Regions from separate parts of the Apolloniradiicaulis salifontis genome, predicted to be linked through region 3. Evidence: predicted binding sites of a transcription regulator. Region 3 holds the regulator's gene; each other region holds the start of a gene.

Region 1 (5,810 bases), 110 kb from region 3:
TCGGCGACGGGGCGGCTGCGTTTATCGGGACCTATTCCGATCCGGACACCCCGCCCCAGACCGGGCTCTACGCCATGAATGGCGAGCGCATCGCTTGGGTCGAGGAGAACGCCCTTGATGAAGACCACCCCTATGCCCCTCATATCTCAAGCCATTTGACGCCGGAGTTCGGGACGATCACGGCGCCGGACGGCGAAACCGAGCTTTACTGGTCGATGCTCAAACCGGTCCATTGCACGGCGGAGACCCCCTGCCCGGCGATCGTCCAGGTCTATGGCGGCCCCCATGTGCAAACGGTCTCAAGGGGTTGGACCAATCCGCGCGACCAGCTCTTCGCCGATCAGGGCTATATCCTGTTCAAGCTTGATAATCGCGGCAGCTGGAATCGCGGCCACGCCTTCGAGGCCGAAATCCATGACGTGATGGGCACGGTGGAGGTGGCCGACCAGGTGGCCGGGCTGAACTATCTGGAAGATCGAGACTTTGTCGATCCGGACCGGATCGGCCTGTGGGGCTGGTCCTATGGCGGCTACATGACCCTGATGACCACGCTGCAGGCGCCCGGCGCCTACAATGCGGCGGTCGCCGGGGCGCCGGTGACCGACTGGTCGCTCTACGACACCCACTACACCGAACGCTATATGGACACGCCCCAGGCCAATGCCAGCGGCTATGAGCAGGGTTCGGCCTTCGCCCATGTGCAGAATTACGCCACGCCCACCCTGATCATTCACGGCATGGCCGACGACAATGTCACCTTCGATCACTCGACCCGGCTATTTTTGGAGTTGCAACAACAGAACGCCGATTTTGAGATGATGACCTATCCCGGCCAGCGCCACGGCGTGCGCCCGCCCGAGCTGCAGACCCATCTCTGGACGACGATTTTCAGATTCTTCGATAAGCGGCTGAAGGCGCAAGACTCCGGCGACTGAGCGGACTGCACGCGCGGCGCCGCTCAGGGCCGCCACGCATGCCCAGCATCGTGGCGGGAACGCCAGATAAAGGCGAACGGCCCCGGCGCGCTTATCATCAGCGCACCAGGGCCGTCGTCAGCTAGCCTGCGGCTTCTTCGTCTTCGGGGCCGAGATCGGCGTCCGGCTCGGGACCGCCAAGCAATTCTTCTGCAATCAGGCCGGCGTTCTTGCGGACCTTGGCTTCGATCTCTGCGGACATCGCTGCGTTTTCAAGCAGGAATTTGCGCGCATTCTCGCGGCCCTGTCCGATGCGCTGGGAGTCGTAGGAATACCAGGAGCCGGACTTCTCGATGATATTGCCCTTCACCCCGAGATCGATCAATTCGCCGGTTTTGGAGATGCCCTCGCCGTAGAGAATATCGAACTCCACCTCGCGGAAGGGCGGGGCGACCTTGTTCTTCACGACCTTGACCTTGGTCTGGTTGCCGATGACCTCGTCGCGGTCCTTCAGGGCGCCGATGCGGCGGATGTCCAGGCGCACAGAGGCGTAGAATTTCAGCGCATTGCCGCCCGTGGTGGTTTCCGGCGAGCCGAACATCACGCCGATCTTCATGCGGATCTGGTTGATGAAGACCACAAGGCAATTGGACTTCGAGATAGAGCCGGTAAGCTTGCGCAGCGCCTGGCTCATCAGGCGGGCCTGCATGCCGGGCAGCGAATCGCCCATCTCGCCTTCAAGCTCGGCGCGCGGGGTGAGCGCGGCCACGGAGTCGATGACCAGAACATCCACCGCGCCCGAGCGCACCAGCGTATCGGCGATCTCAAGGGCCTGCTCCCCGGTGTCGGGCTGGGACACCAAAAGCTCGGCCACGTCCACGCCCAGCTTCTTGGCGTAGAGCGGATCCAGCGCGTGCTCGGCGTCGACGAAGGCGGCGGTTCCGCCGGCCTTCTGGCACTCGGCCACAACGTGGAGCGCCAGCGTGGTCTTGCCAGAGCTTTCCGGTCCATAGATCTCCACGATCCGGCCCTTGGGAAGACCGCCTACGCCCAGCGCGATATCCAGGCCCAGTGAGCCGGTGGAGATCGCCTCGATATTCTGGTTCGGCTTCGAGCCGAGCTTCATCACCGAGCCCTTGCCGAACGCGCGATCAATCTGGGAGAGGGCCGCGTCCAGCGCCTTCTGCTTGTTGTCTCCGGTTTCTCTAACCACTTGAAGCCTCGCCTGAGCCAATGTCCTACTCCCTTTATTTCATGCATCGCCTGAGTCGGGCAATGAAGCGGCGGCGCCGCAAGTCACCTTATTCGTACCTATTTTGTTCCGCGAACGCAACAGGAACATTTTGCACATAACAAAACGGGCGGCCCGCGAGAGCCGCCCGTGTCGCCACAGCCTTGAATTAAAGGCGCTATCGGCGCGCCGCCGCGAGTTCTTCCTTCACCCTTTCGGCCAGCTGCTGGATGTCGAAGGGCTTCGGCAGGAATGAAATATCCAGGTCTGAGGAGAGCGTGTCGGAGAATTCCTCCTCCGCATAGCCGGAGATGAAGACGATTCGCGCAGCGCCCAGATATTTGCGCCCGGCTTTGAGAAGCGACGGGCCGTCGAGGCCGGGCATGACCACGTCGGAGATCAGCAAATCGAAGCTCTCCGGATTCTCCTCCAGAATCTCCAGCGCCTCTTCGCCGTCACACGCCTCCACCACTTCATAGCCACGGCGCACCAGCGTCTTGGCGGCGATCTGGCGCACGGCGTCCTCGTCCTCCACCAGAAGGATGCGGCCATGACCGGCCAGATCAGACGGCTTGGGTTCGGCGGTCTTGGCCACGATTTCGGCCTCGATCTCGGCGGTCTCCTCAGCGCTCGGCACATGACCCGGCAGATAGATGGAGAAGGTCGTGCCCTCGCCCGGCTCTGAGTCCACGAACAAGAAGCCGCCCGACTGCTTGACCACGCCGTACACGGTGGCGAGCCCCAGCCCGGTGCCCTCGCCGGTTTCCTTGGTGGTGAAGAAGGGCTCGAAAATCTTGCGCCGGGTCGCCTCGTCCATGCCGCATCCGGTGTCGGCCACATGGATGGCGGCCCAGCGTCCCTCTGACGGGTTGGGCGCGCCGGCTTTTCGCACGGTTTCCGCGTCCACCATCTCGGTGGTGATGGTCAGCACACCGCCGCCCTGGCCCTTCATGGCGTCACGCGCATTGGTGGCCAGATTGACCAGGACATTATCGATCTGGTTGCGGTCGGCGCGGATCAGGGGCAGCTCGCGTCCGTGGCGGATCTCCAGCCTGACCGTCTCCTCCAGAATCTGGCCCAGCATCACCGAGCAGTCCGACAGAACGTCGGAGATGTCGAACACGGTCATGCGGAAGGTCTGCTTGCGCGAGAACGCCAGAAGCTTCCTCACAAGGCCCGCCTGACGGGTGACGGTGGAGTTGATCTGCTGCAGATCCTGATAGCTGGGATCACCCACCGGGTGGCGGTTCAAGAGCTCGCCGACACTGAGCCGGATCGCGGTGAGCATGTTGTTGAAGTCGTGGGCCACGCCGCTAGCGAGCTGGCCGACCGCCTGCATCTTGCCGGCCTGGGCGACCTGGGTCTCCAGCGCTTTCCAGGCGGAGATGTCAACGATATAGGCGGCCCGCTTGCCGCCCCGCGCCGGCGCCAGAAACACATGGACCGGCTTGCCGTCCTCGCCGGTCAGGCGCGCCTCGCCCGGCTCCCCCGAGCCTGACAGCGCCCGGTCGAAGGCGGCGCCCAGCCCGCTTTCGGGATCGAACAGATCCACAAAGCGCGCGCCGGGAACGGCCGCGCCCCCGGATAGGTGGACGAGGGCGAGATTGGCGTCCTCCACCATGGCCGACATGGGATCGGCGGCGTCCAGACGCGCCACGCCGAAGGGCGCGGAGGCGAACATGTCGTCAAACGTGCGCCCGGCCTTGGCGCCGCTCTGGCGAGCGATCTGCGCCAGGCCCGGCGGCGTTCCAGCCGCGGATAGACCATAGACCACGCACCGCGCCCGGGCCGGGCGTTCATCGCCCCACTCCACGCACAGAACCACCGGGCTCTCCACGCCTTCGCGCGCCACCATGCGCGCATCCAGCCGCACCGCGCCTTCATCCCCGCGAGAACGCGCGAACACCGACGCCGCATCGCCGGCGAGAAAATCGGTCAGCTTGAGCGCCTGGCCCGGCTTGGCGTCGATCCAGCTGCGCAGCGTGGCGTTGGCGGCCAGCACCCGGCCCTCGGCGTCGGCAAGGAACAGGCCCACCGGCGCGTGTTCGGCCCAGTCCGGCGCGGCGTCGGCGGCCGAGCCGTCCTCCTCGCGTGCAATCTGGAAACGCCACAGCGCGCCGCCGCCCGGCATCGCGCTGACATCACCCACATAGACCGAGGCGCCCTCACCCTGCAGGCTGAGCGGGCCCAGCGTTTCACGCGCCGCTTCTCCGGCGTCCGCAGCCCGCGTCAGGCGGTAGACCGCGCCTGACGCGGCGCCGGTGAACAGGCGCTCGGGCGCGGGCGCTCCGGCGCTTCCAAGGCCGGCGCGAGACAAATCCCGATAAGCGCGGTTCGCCCAGACGACGCGGCCGTTGGAGCCGGTGATCAGCACCGGATCGGTGAGCGCATCCAGCGCAGATTGCGCGAGGCCGGACGCCGCATCGGCGCGCGGTCCCTCGCCCAGCGCCCGCCCGGCGGCCTCGCCGGCGGCGAGCGCATACATCAGCAAAAGCGCACAGGCGGCGATGCCCGACAAAAGCACCACGCCCTGCCAGCCCGCGCCGGCGCCGAAGATGATCGCCACAGCGGCGGCGACCAGCGCCATCAGGCTGGCGGTCCAGAACAGGGCGCGGGTGAGCGGTTTCGCCAGGCGTCCCGCGGCCGGCGCGGCGGCGGGAGCCATTGGCGCCGCCGCTGCGGCTGCAGGCGCAAGCTCCGCTTCGGCGCCGGGCGCCGCTTCGGGAGCTTCTGTTGCGGGGGCGTCAGTCATGGCGGGCTCCCTGGCCGGTGAGTGTGATTCGGCCTCTAAGCTTGGCGCCTTCAGGTTAACCATAGTTTCGTGCGCGCACGCGAATTTCAGAAGATCGGCGCCGGCGCGCCCTACCGCCGACCCTTGAGGCTGAGCACATAGCCGATCACCTTGGCCACGGCGGCGAACTGTTCAGGCGGGATCGCCTCCTCCAGATCGACACTGGCGTACAGACCGCGCGCCAGCGGCGGATCCTCCACGATGGGTACGCCGTTCGCCTCCGCCAGCTCGCGGATGCGCAGCGCCACCTCGTCCACACCCTTGGCCACGCAGACCGGCGCGCCTGTGACGCCCTGCACGTATTCCAGCGCCACGGCGTAGTGGGTCGGGTTGGTGATCACCACCGCCGCGTCGGGCACCCGCGCCATCATGCGGCGCTGGGCGCGCTCCTGGCGGATCTGGCGCAGCTTGGCGCGCACCATGGGATCGCCTTCGGTGTCCTTGTACTCGTCCTTGATCTCCTTCTGGCTCATCTTGTTGCGGTCGATGAACTGATGGCGCTGAAATGCAAAATCGGCGGCGGCGATGAAGGCGTAGACGATGAGCGCTGCGATCAGGAGCTCGATCGTCGCCGAATAGACTTCCTGAAGCAGTCCGATGGGCGCCAGGGCGGGCAGCGCCAGAAGCTCGTCGCGGCGCGGCCACATCACCAGCGCCACCGCGCCGCCCACCAGCGCCATCTTGCCGACGCCCTTGAAGAAATTCATCCAGCCCTCAGGGCCGAACATACGCTTCAGCCCGTTAATGGGGTTCAGCTTGTCGAGCTTGGGTTCGATCTTCTTGGGCGTGAACATCAGCCCGTGCTGCACCAGATTGCCGGCGGCGGCCGCCACCATGATCAGCAGGAAGACAAAGCCCAGAATGACGACCAGGC
Region 2 (5,810 bases), 140 kb from region 3:
GACCGCCAAGGCCCACGAGCGCGGCGTCAAGCCTGCCTGCGATCGTGTCGGTGATCGTGGCGGTGAGCCGGTTTTGCGAATGGTTCAGCGTCAGAACACCGGTCCAGTTGCGCCCGGCCAGCGCAAAGTCACGCGCTGCTTCAACGTCCACGCGGAACGTCTCATGGTCAAAGCCCCGCCGCGCCGCGCCGGCGTTCACCCCTTGGGGCCGGCCAAGCCAGACCACATCGCGGCCAAAATAATTGCCCGGATTGGCGGAGGGGATGGTGGGAAAGCTAAGCGCCGGCAGAGACGGCGAGTTGCCCCGCGTCAGCTGCTGGTCGGCATAGGCCGCCCGGATCGTCAGGCGGGTTTCGCTAAAGTCCGCGGTGAGGGCGGAAAACGCATTGAGGCGCGTTTCGTCGGGAATGAGCGAGAAGAACTGGCCGAAATCCAGCTGGCAGAAACCCGGCGCGCCGAACGCCGTGTCCGCGCCCAGCACCAGGGGATTTCCGCCGCCGGCGGCGCAATCGCGGTCGATGATGGCCTGGGGCCCGCCTGAAGCCGTCGTGACTTCAAAGCCGCCGCCCGGCGCCGGAATGTAATAGGCGCCCGGCTGGCCCAGGGCGGAAAGGCCGGTGCCGGGAATGAAGCCGGTCTCAAATCCTTCCACGCCGTCGGTGTCGCGCCAGCTCACAGCCCCGGTCAGGTGCACGCTATCGCTCAGCGCGCCGCCGGCGATGGCCGAGAGGATCGAGGTATAGCCCCCGCCGCCGAACCCGTCCGGACCGCGCGCCTCAGCCTCCACCGCAAAGCCGTCATGGCGGTCGCGGGTGAGCACGTTGACCACGCCGGAGAGCGCGTCCGACCCGTAGAGCGGGCTGGCGCCGTCTTTCAGGATCTCCACCCGGTCAATGGCGATGTCGGGCACAAGGGCGTTCAGGTCCACAAAGCTGGCGCCGTCATCGCTGGCCACGCTGGCCGGGGTCTGGCGCTGGCCGTTGATCAGCACCAGCGTCGCGCCGAGCCCCAGGCCGCGCAGATTGACGCTGGACGTGCCCGACGTGTCGTTCTGGGTTCCCGGATCGTCATTGAATTCAGAGCCCGTGATCGCCGGATCGAAGGCCAGCGCGTCTCCCAGATCCGAGAGGCCGCCTTTGCGCAGCGCCTCGCCGGTGAGGATCGTCACCGGCTGGTCGCCGGCCTGGGCGCCGGCGGCGCGTCCGCCGGTGACGGTGATCACCTCGCGCGCTTCCTGGCTAAGGGCCGGGCCTTCGCCCAGGATGATGAGCAGAGCGGCGGCGCTGACGGTGACGGCGCGCTTCATGGGCAGCCTCGCTTTGATGTCGTTTTCGCGAATAGAGAGCGCGCGTAGCAGGCGAGGGCAGGCCGCACAAGCCGCACCTTGCCGGTGACGCGGACGATTTGATGCGCGCAGCGCTGTGGGTTTCGGCGTCCTTTCGCTCTATGCGGTCGCCAACTTCGCCGGAGCGTCCGGTCTCATGGCCGATTTCGCAAACAGCCTCGTCCCCGCCGCACCGTAGCGCAGATCCTGCGTTGAAATGGCTGCGCAAAGGGCGTGGACACGCGCCGATCGCCGCCCTATAAACCGCGGCCTCAAGCGAGGCTGGCGCACGCGCTGGTCCCGCCGCCCGGGTAGCTCAGTTGGTAGAGCAGCGGATTGAAAATCCGCGTGTCGGTGGTTCGAATCCGCCCCCGGGCACCATTTTCTCTCGTTCCCCTTTGCGTTCGTCTCGTCGATCCTCCCCTGGATCAAGTCCGGAGTTCAGACGGGCGGTCGCCCTTGCGAACCCTGCGGGTTCGAACCTGGGCCGCTATGACGCACAATTCCTTCTTCTGCTTTGTTTCAAAGTCTAAAGGGCGGGAAGCGCACACGCGCCAAGCGTGATCGAGGAAGGCGTCCCCAAACCGTGAGGGCTGCGTCCGTCGATTCGGGCGCCGCGCGCCCGGGCCGGCGAACCGGGTGTCGAGCCTTGCCGCGCTCTGATATGGGCGCCGACGTTCCGACAAAACATAGGCGAGAGGGGCTCCACACGGTTGGTCCTGGAGGCGGACGACCACTGAGCGCTGACGACGCGGTTCAATAGACCAATCCGGACAGAATACAGACTTGACATAAAATGACAGGTCTTGGGGCCTGTGCAGCCCGTCGATTCATCGTTTTTTATTTTCCTGAATGAAAATTGCCGTATACGATCTTCCTGTGCGCTTAATGCACAATTATTAGGACTTTAAGATATGCGTTATCATTCAGCTCTGGGCGCGGCCCTGCTCGCAGCAACTTGTCTGGCGACTCCTGCGCTCGGACAAGATTACAGTCTGAACCCAACCTACGGGACCTATAATCTGCAATCGGGGTTCCTGCCGGATCCGCAATTGATCCAGGTCGTCGCAGGCGGCTCCAATAATGTGTCTGCAATGACGGGCGGGCAATGCGCCGGCTTCGCCGCCGAGGCGCCGGATGTTCGCATCAACTTCACTGGAGGGTCCTTCAGCGAAATCAATTTCTCGGCCCGTTCGAACGCGGACACGACGCTGATCGTCAACGACCCCAACGGCCAATGGTTTTGCGACGATGACAGCGGCGAGGGTCTCAATCCCCTGGTCGAATTGACGCCGATCAGCGGCCAGTACGATATCTGGGTGGGCACGTTCGGCTCGAGCACGGCCCAAGCGACGTTGGCGGTGTCCGAACTTCCCTATGGCGGCGGATCAGCCGGTCCGGCGCCGAGGCCTGCGCCTCAGCGCTCGTCCGGCCCGGATTATTCACTGGCGCCGGGCTACGGGACCTACTCGCTGGCTTCGGGCTTCACCCCGGACCCGTTTGAAATTCAACTCGTCGCCGGCGGGCCCAACAACGCCTCGGACTGGAGCGGTGGACAATGCGCCGGCTTTATCGCTGACGCCCCGGATGTGCGCCTGATGTTTCAGGGCGGATCCTTCCCGGAGCTTTACTTCTCCGCCGGCTCCAGCGCCGATACGACGCTTGTCATCAATGGGCCGAACGGCGAATGGTACTGCGATGACGACAGCGGCAATGAAGGGCTGAACCCTCTTGTGCGCATGTCGCCGGCTTCAGGCCAGTATGATATCTGGGTGGGGACCTACGGATCATCGACGGCGAGCGCCGTTCTTTCGATTTCCGAACTCTATTCGCGATAGACACCGGCCCTGAGACGGCCAAAGCGCCGCCGGACACGCTCCGGCGGCGTTTTTTATTGCTTCCAGCCGCATTCACTCCGGTGTGCCGCTTTTGGGGCCGCGCATCGTGACCCGCCAGCGTGTTTTGATCGTCTGCGCCACGCCGCGCGGTATGGCGGCCGGCGCCGATATCCGCTCTAACGCCGCCCTGCATCCTCTGGAAAGGTCCGGACAAATGCGTCATGCTCTCCCGGTGTTTCCAGGGGAGTGCGTTCATGGTGTTCAGATCCTTCGCCGCCGCCGCGCTGGGCGCGGCTGCTGTCTTCGGCGCGCCGGCGTGCGCTCAGGTGGATCCGGGGCCGCTTCTTTCGGATGAGCACATCGTCGCCGAACCCTTCGTCGCTGAAACCGGGCGCGGCTGGCAGGAGGCGATTCTCAGCGTGCGCGATCTGGCGCCGATCCGCGACTTCATGGTGGAGGTGGCCGGCTATGAGGTGATGGAGGCCGGGGCGCTGGATCCCACCTGGCTGGCCGCCTGGGATCTGCCCGACGGGGCGGGGGGCGCGTACGCGCTCCTGCGCAGCCCTGGCAAGAGCGTGGGTTGGGTGCGGCTGGTGCGCTTTGACGGGGTGGATCAGGTGCTGATCCGTCCGGGCGCGCAAGCCTGGGACCAGGGGGGATTATTCTCTCTCATGGTGCGCGCCGAGGAGGCCGCAGACGTGGCCGACGCCGCCCATGCGCGCGGCTGGAGCGTGTTCAACCAGCCCCAGATCTTCCAGTTCGGTCCGCTGAGCATCAAGAATGTGGTGGTGCGCCTGCCCGACGGGGTGAATCTGGCGGTGTATTCACGCGTGAGCCCGCCGGTGGAGGGCTGGGACGATCTTGAAGGCTTCTCCTACCCGTTCAACACCATGGCCATGGTCCACGATATCGAGGCGGAGCGGGCCTTCCTTGAAGACGGGCTGGGTTTCGCGCCGTTCTGGGAGGGCGATTATATCGACACCGAGGAGATCGACACCAATTTCGCCATGCCCAACAATCTCTCCGTGGAGATTGCACGCCGCACCGCCATCCTGCAGCAGCGCGAAGGCGAGGACGGGCGCATGGAACTGATGCAGTTCGTTGGGCTGTCCGGCGAAGATTTCTCGAACCGTGCGTTGCCGCCCAATCTGGGCATCCTGGGCGTCCGGCTCCCGGTGGCCGATCTCGCCGCCGTGCTGGAAAGGCTCGACTCTCAAGGCATTTCGCCCGCGGCCGGGCCGCAAACGCGCATTCTCTCGCCTTATGGCGAGATCATTTGGGCCGCGGTGCGCAGCCCGAGCGGGATTCTCATCGAGTTATATGAACAGTCTGAACCCTGAGAGAGTGCGCAAAAGTCACACTTCTATACCATTAGGTCCGGACAAATTGACGAGACGGCTTGAAGTCGTACTCTGACGAACCGCTTCGAGACCGGAACGACCGGCCGGGCGCCGTTAGGGGAGAGACATCGATGACGAACATGTTCCGCACCGTGCTCATGGCCGGCGCTGCGACAGCCGTCCTGTCCACGCCGGGTTTCGCTCAGCAGGAGCCAGCGCCGTCGGCCGGCGGGGTCGAAACCATCACCGTGACCGCCCAGCGCCGCGCTGAGGATTCCCAGGACGTTCCCATCGCCCTGACGCCGATCAGCGCCGCCGACATTCAGCGCCAGGCGATCGAGGAGATCACCGATCTGCGCTTCACCGCGCCCAATGTGAACATCCAGAAGAATACGGGCCTGGCCAACGCCGCCCAGGTCTATATCCGCGGCGTGGGCCAGGATGAGAGCTCGCTGTTCGCCGAAGTGGGCGTCGGGATCTATCTCGACGGCGTTTATCTGGGCAAGCAGAACGGCTCCACGATCGATCTGGTGGATCTTGAGCGCGTGGAGATCCTGCGCGGGCCCCAGGGCACCTATTACGGCCGCAACACCAATGGCGGCGCGATCCGCTTTATCTCCCGCCGGCCCGAGTTGGAGGACACGCGCGGCGTCATCGACGTGGCGGTGGGAACCCAGGGCCGTCTGGATGCGCGCGGCAGCTGGTCGGCGCCCGTTGTCAATGGCGAGAGCGGCTTCAAGCTTGATGTCTTCACCCGCAATCGCGAGGGTGATTTCGCCCTCGCCAACAACCCGCCCCCCGGCGGCCAGGCCTTCACCTTCGATGCAGGCGATGATCCGCGCGACCCAAACAATGTCGAGCGCTACGGCGCGCGGGCGAGCTTCCTGTGGGACAGCTCCGAGCGTGATATCTCGCTCTACGTGGTGGGCGACTGGACGATTGATAACTCCAGCGCCTTCATTCCCACCCCGATTATCCGCCAACCCGACGGCAGCGTCACGGAGCCGTTCGGCCGGCGCGCGGGCGCCATGTCGATTGCGCCTTTCCATGAATATGAAGGCGGCGGTATCTCGGCGGAGCTGGCGATCGGCACGCCGCTGGGCGAGCTGACCTCGATCACCGCCTATCGCGCCTTTGGTCAGAACACCTCGGTGGATCTGGACGGCCCCGGAATTGTCGACCTTTATCAGGAGCTGACCGCCAACCAGTTCAGCCAGGAGCTGCAGCTGGTGGGCTCCAATGGCGCGTTCGATTACGTGCTCGGGGCGTACTATTTCCATGAAGAGGCCGAGCAGCTGGCCGACAACC
Region 3 (5,810 bases):
ATGACGCCCTGTCAGCCCAGGAGGCGCTGGAGCTGAACCCCGCCGGCGTGGTGCTGAGCCCCGGCCCGTGCGATCCCGACCGCGCGGGCATCTGCCTGGAGCTGATCCGCACCGCGCCGTCCACCCTGCCGATCTTCGGCGTCTGCCTGGGGCATCAGGCCATCGGCCAGGTGTTCGGCGGCGAGGTGGTGCAGGCCAAACAGATCATGCACGGCAAGACCAGCCCGGTGACCCATGACGGAACAGGCGTGTTCGAAGGCCTTCCCTCGCCCTTCACCGCCACGCGGTATCACTCGCTGGCGGTGGATCTGCCCGGCGGGACCGAGCTTGACGTGACGGCCCGGACCGCCGACGGCGAGATCATGGGGCTGGCGCACAAGACCCGGCCGATCCACGGCGTGCAGTTTCACCCCGAGAGCATCGCCTCGCACCATGGCCACGCTCTGCTGGCCAATTTCATGACGCTCGCCGGTCTGAAACCCGCCCGCGCGGAGCCGGCCTGATGGCAGGCATGACGGGGGGCATGACGGGGGGCATGACGGGAGCGATCGCCGCGCTCGGATCCGGGCGCGAGCCCGACGAGGCGGCCCTGCGCGACGCCTTCGACGCGCTCATGGAGGGTGAAGCCGACCCGGTGGAGATCGGCGGCTTCCTGCTGGCCCTGTCGGCGCTGGGTGAGAGTCCGCAAGCGCTGCGCGTGGGCGCCCAGTCCATGCGCGCGCGCATGACGAAGATCACCGCCCCTGACGGCGCCATCGACACGTGCGGCACCGGCGGCGACGCGCGCGGCACCTGGAATATCTCCACCGCCGCGGCCCTGGTGGCCGCCGGCGCCGGCGCGGTGGTGGCCAAGCACGGCAACAAGGCGGCGAGTTCGAAATCAGGCTCGGCTGAAGTGCTGGAAAGCCTCGGCGTCAACCTGTTCGCCAGCCCCGCCCAGATCGAGCAGGCGCTGGCCGAGGCGCGCGTCGCCTTCCTGTTCGCCCAGGCCCATCACGGCGCGGTGCGCCATGTGGGCCCGGCGCGGCGGACACTGGGCGTGCGCACGATCTTCAATCTGCTGGGTCCGCTCTCCAATCCCGCCGGCGCCCGGCGTCAGCTTCTGGGCGTGTTCGACCGGCGCTGGCTGACGCCCATGGCCGAGGCGCTGCGTGAGCTGGGCGCGGAAGCCGCTATGATCGTGCACGGCTCTGACGGGCTTGATGAAATCACCACCACCGGCGCCACCCATGTGGCGGAGCTTAAACCCGACGGCTCCATCGAGACCTATGAGCTAAATCCTGGCGATGCGGGTCTGGAAACCGCCGCGCTGGAGGATCTTCAGGGCGGCGAGCCGGAGGAGAACGCGGCGGCGATTCGCGGCCTTCTGGCGGGCGTCACCGGGCCCTATCGCGACATCGTGCTGTTCAACGCCGGCGCGGCGCTGAAACTCGCCGGTCTTGCAGAAGACTTCACCGACGGCGCGCGCCGGGCCGCCACCGCCATTGATGACGGCCACGCCGCGGCCGCGCTTCACGCCCTGGTGGCCGCCAGCCACGCCGACAAATCCGGAGAGGCCTGATGGCCGACGTGCTCGCCAAGATCGAAGCCTATAAGCGCGCCGACATAGCGCAGCGCAAGGCGGCCCGCCCCTATGAGGCGGTGGCAGACGCCGCCGCCGCCGCGCCGGCGCCGCGCGGATTTCTGGACGCTCTGAAAGCCCATTCGGCTTCAGACGGCCTCGCCCTCATCGCCGAGGTCAAGAAGGCAAGCCCGTCCAAGGGCCTGATTCGCGCAGACTTCGATCCGCCCGCGCTGGCGAAAGCCTATGAAGACGGCGGCGCGGCATGCCTTTCGGTGCTCACCGACACGCCGAGCTTTCAGGGCGCGGATGAATTTCTGGTGGCGGCGCGCGAAGCCGTCGCCCTTCCCGTCCTGCGCAAGGATTTCCTCTACGAGCCCTGGCAGGTCGCCGAATCGCGCGCGCTGGGCGCCGACTGCATTCTGGTGATTCTCGCCGCCGTGGATGACGCGGTCGCCGCCAGCCTCATCGAGGAGGCGTTCAAATGGGGCATGGACGCTCTGGTCGAGATCCATGACGCCGCCGAGATGACCCGCGCGCTCTCCCTGCCCTCGCCCCTGATCGGGGTGAACAACCGCAATCTGCGCACGTTCGAAACCTCGCTCTCAACCTTCGAATCGCTGCGTCCCATGGCCGGTCCTGACCGGTTTCTGGTCGCCGAGTCCGGCATTTTCCAGCGCGCCGACGCCACGCGGCTGCAGGCCGCCGGCGCACGCGCGCTTCTGGTGGGCGAAAGCCTTATGAGGCAGGACGATGTGACGGCGGCGACACGGGGGCTCATGGGGTTTTGACGCCGCAGCGCGGGCCTTTACTTGACCTTAACCTGGAACAGGCATAGAACATCGGCAACGTTTTCCGGTTTTGTTCCTGAGGGTCGTCATGCTGACCAAAAAACAGCACGAGCTTTTGCTCTTCATCCACAAGCGTCTGTCAGAGGACGGCGTTTCGCCCTCTTTCGACGAGATGAAGGACGCGCTCCAGCTGGCGTCCAAGTCCGGCGTTCACCGTCTGGTGAGCGCGCTGGAGGAGCGCGGCTTCATCCGCCGCCTCGCCCACCGGGCGCGGGCGCTGGAAGTGCTCAAACTCCCCGAAAACTCTGCGCCGCGCTCCGGCGTCAGCGCGGACAACGTCATCGAGCCGGCCTTCGGGGAACGGCGCGGCTCCGCGTCGTCTGAAGCCGGTGTTGAAGTGCCGGTGCTGGGCCGCATCGCGGCGGGCGTGCCGATCTCTGCGATCCAGCATGAAACCGACCGCCTCATGGTGCCCCACGCCATGATCTCCGGCGGCGAGCACTTCGCCCTGGAAGTCCACGGCGACTCCATGATCGACGCCGGGATTCTTGACGGCGACGTGGTGGTGATCAAACGCACCGACACGGCTGATAACGGCCAGATCGTCGTCGCCCTGGTGCGCGACGAGGAAGCCACGTTGAAGACCCTTCGCAAAAAGGGCGGGTCCATCGCGCTCGAGGCGGCCAACCCCGCCTATGAGACGCGCATTTTCGGCCCCGGCGAGGTGAAGGTTCAAGGCCGGCTCGTGGGTCTGATCCGTCAGTACCACTAGGCCGCTCCCGCAGCTCTATCGGCGCCGGCGACACCCTGCATCGGCCCCGCAGCATGCACGTCGCCTCATCGTGAGGCGCCTCTTTTTGAGACCGATCCCTGAAACGCCTCGCCCGCTTCACGCCGGCGGGGCGTTATGTTTCTGGCGGCTCTGAGTATGTTTTGCCGCGCTAGGGCGTGCTCCAGATCCGGTCGCGGCGGCGGTCTTGCGCCCCGCGCAGGCGGATCACCCGGCCGTCCTTGATCCAGAATTCCGCCCCGCCCAGCGCCTCACGCGCGGGATCGTCCAGCAGCACCGCCGCGCACCGCCGCTTGCGCCAGGCCGGCGCCCGCCCGTCGAACACGATCAGGTCGGCGCGCGCACAATCCTCCGGCAGGCTTTCCGGGTTTGACGTCACCGCCAGGCGCAGGCCGTCCACTGTCTCGCCCACGCAGCCAAGCGGGTCGCAGCGCAGCGGCGCGCGTTCGGCGCGCGAGCCCCCGGCCCCGGCGCGCTGAAGAAAGACGCGGGTGTCAAAACGCGAGGCCCTGAGGCTGCTGGCCTGCCACGCGCCGCTGTCGTCAAAGCGGGCCACCACCACCCCGCCGTCGCTGATCATCATGGAGGGCGGGGTCTGGGTGAGCCAGAGCCCAAGGGCTGCGAGCGCGGCGATGACGCCGGTAAGGCGCACCAGCCCCAGGCCCAGCGTCGCCAGGGCGAACCCGGCCGAATAAAGCGCGATGACAAGGCCAGGCGCGGCCTGCGTCGCCATGGCGGCGCCGTCCAGCTCCGCCGTCCAGTGGGCGATGGCAAGAACAATGCGCAAGCCCGCGTCCATGACCGCCAGCGCCGGCCCGTCGAGACCCACCGGCGCCAGCGCCAGGGCGACGACGCCGGCGGGCATCACCCAGAAGGTGAAAACCGGCATGGCCGCCAGATTGGCCACAAGGCCGTAGGCGGCCATTCGCTGGAAATGAAACGCGGCGAACGCGCCGGTCGCGGCGCCGGCCACCACGCTGGTGGTGGCGAGCCCGGCGAGGGAATCGCTCATGCGCTCCAGAACTTTGGCGCGGCCAAGCCGCTCCGGCTTCACCCGCGTCCAGATCTCGTACACCGCGATGAGCGCGGCCACGGCCGAGAAACTCATCTGGAACCCCGCCTCGGTGACGCTTTCCGGCGCGATCACGATCACCACAAGCGCCGCGATGGCCAGCGAGCGAAGCGAGAAGGCCCGCCGGTCCAGAAGCACGCCGGTGAGAACCACCGCCGCCATGACGAAGGCGCGCTGGGTGGAGACCGCGCCCCCGGAGAGGATGAGATAGCCGAGCGCCGCCAGAAGCGCGAGGATCGCCGCCGGCTTGCGCGGATCGCGGGCGCGGGCATAGGGCTCGATGGACGCGAACAGATAGCGCAGCGCCACGTACACCCCGCCGGCGAACAGCGCCATGTGCAGCCCGGAAATCGCAAGGATATGGCCAAGCCCGGATATCCGAAGCGCTTCGGCGTCGGCCTCGCTGACGCCTGAACGGTCGCCGGTGAGCAGGGCCGCGGCCACCCCGCCGGTGCGCTCTCCGGCTTTGGCCCGGATCCGCTCGGCCAAATTCCAGCGCATCTTCGCAAAGCCGCGCTGCAGGCGCGCCTGATCCAGCGCCGCCGGCTCAAGATCGGCGATGGCGAAGCCGGTGAGCGCGACGCCGTCATACCAGGCCGCGCGCGCCGGATCGTATCCGCCGGGCGCGGACGGGCCGGTGGGGCGGGTCAGCACCGCGCGCAGGCGCACCGCGTCGCCCGGCGTGAATGCGGCCAGGCGAGCGCGAATCCGGATACGGTGGGGCGGTTCACCGGCGCCCTCAAGCTCGGCCACGCGAATAAGCAGGCGCGGGCGCGACCCGCCGCGCTCCACCGCCTCGATCCATCCGGTCACCCCCACTGCGCGCTGGCTCACCTCCAGCGGCGGCGGCGCCAGGCTCGCGGTTCGCCCCTGCGCCAGGCCGAAGCCCAGCACGAGCGCGGCCGCCAGGACGCAGGCGCTGAGACGCACCGCCTCGCCTCGTAAGAGAACCGCCAGCGCCGCGAACACCGCGGCGAGCATCACGCTGGCCGAACCCGTCCAGGCGGGGGGTTCGGCGGTGAGGGAGAAATAGGCCGCGGCGCCGACCCCTAACGCCAGAGGGGCCCACAGAATCAGGCGTGCAGGATCGGGCGCGCCCACCCGAAGCCGTGCACCGAGCACCGCATCAAGCAGCATACGCCAGCGCGCCGGTTCGCGCGAAGAGGGAAGATAGACTGCATCCACACGTCCATCATGGCGCGAAGATCAGGCGGAGGCTATCACTGCGCGCCAACCCCGTGCTAAGGAACCGGTTCCTTCGCAGTGCAACATGAATTCGCAAGTGCATCAGACCCCAGTCACCCGCTTCGCACCTTCGCCTACCGGCTTCCTGCATATCGGAGGCGCGCGCACCGCGTTGTTCAACGCTCTGTTCGCCAAACGCCATGGCGGATCTTTCAAGCTGCGCATCGAAGATACCGACCGCGCGCGCTATAGCGCACAGGCGGTGGACGCGATCCGCGACGGGCTGGCCTGGCTCGGTCTTGACTGGGACGGCGAGCCGGTCTCCCAGCACGAACGCGCCGCACGCCATGTGGAGGTCGTGGAGAGCCTTGTGAGCCGCGGCGCCGCATTTCGCTGCTACTGCACACCGCA

The links. Region 3 encodes LexA, which represses DNA repair genes until DNA is damaged. Its sites were predicted from a motif close to ATGTTCCNCTTGTGTTCC; they were not measured.
Region 1: the regulator LexA is predicted to act here: its motif matches at 2,239-2,256, upstream of recA (recombinase RecA).
Region 2: the regulator LexA is predicted to act here: its motif matches at 3,384-3,401, upstream of ACWCOP_RS09400 (VOC family protein).

Annotation. Positions count from the first base shown of each region.
Region 1 covers NZ_CM132387.1:1,909,294-1,915,103, forward strand. Annotated here, with positions in the region: gene ACWCOP_RS09240 (S9 family peptidase) at 1-935, shown strand, start outside; gene recA (recombinase RecA) at 1,057-2,148, opposite strand; gene ACWCOP_RS09250 (ATP-binding protein) at 2,324-4,897, opposite strand; gene flhB (flagellar biosynthesis protein FlhB) at 5,008-5,810, opposite strand, start outside.
Region 2 covers NZ_CM132387.1:1,940,228-1,946,037, reverse strand. Annotated here, with positions in the region: gene ACWCOP_RS09415 (TonB-dependent receptor domain-containing protein) at 1-1,306, opposite strand, end outside; tRNA gene ACWCOP_RS09410 (tRNA-Phe) at 1,630-1,705, shown strand; gene ACWCOP_RS09405 (hypothetical protein) at 2,239-3,162, shown strand; gene ACWCOP_RS09400 (VOC family protein) at 3,417-4,502, shown strand; gene ACWCOP_RS09395 (TonB-dependent receptor) at 4,634-5,810, shown strand, end outside.
Region 3 covers NZ_CM132387.1:1,797,598-1,803,407, forward strand. Annotated here, with positions in the region: gene ACWCOP_RS08705 (anthranilate synthase component II) at 1-503, shown strand, start outside; gene trpD (anthranilate phosphoribosyltransferase) at 536-1,561, shown strand; gene trpC (indole-3-glycerol phosphate synthase TrpC) at 1,561-2,352, shown strand; gene lexA (transcriptional repressor LexA) at 2,441-3,124, shown strand; gene ACWCOP_RS08725 (ComEC/Rec2 family competence protein) at 3,294-5,399, opposite strand; gene gltX (glutamate--tRNA ligase) at 5,485-5,810, shown strand, end outside.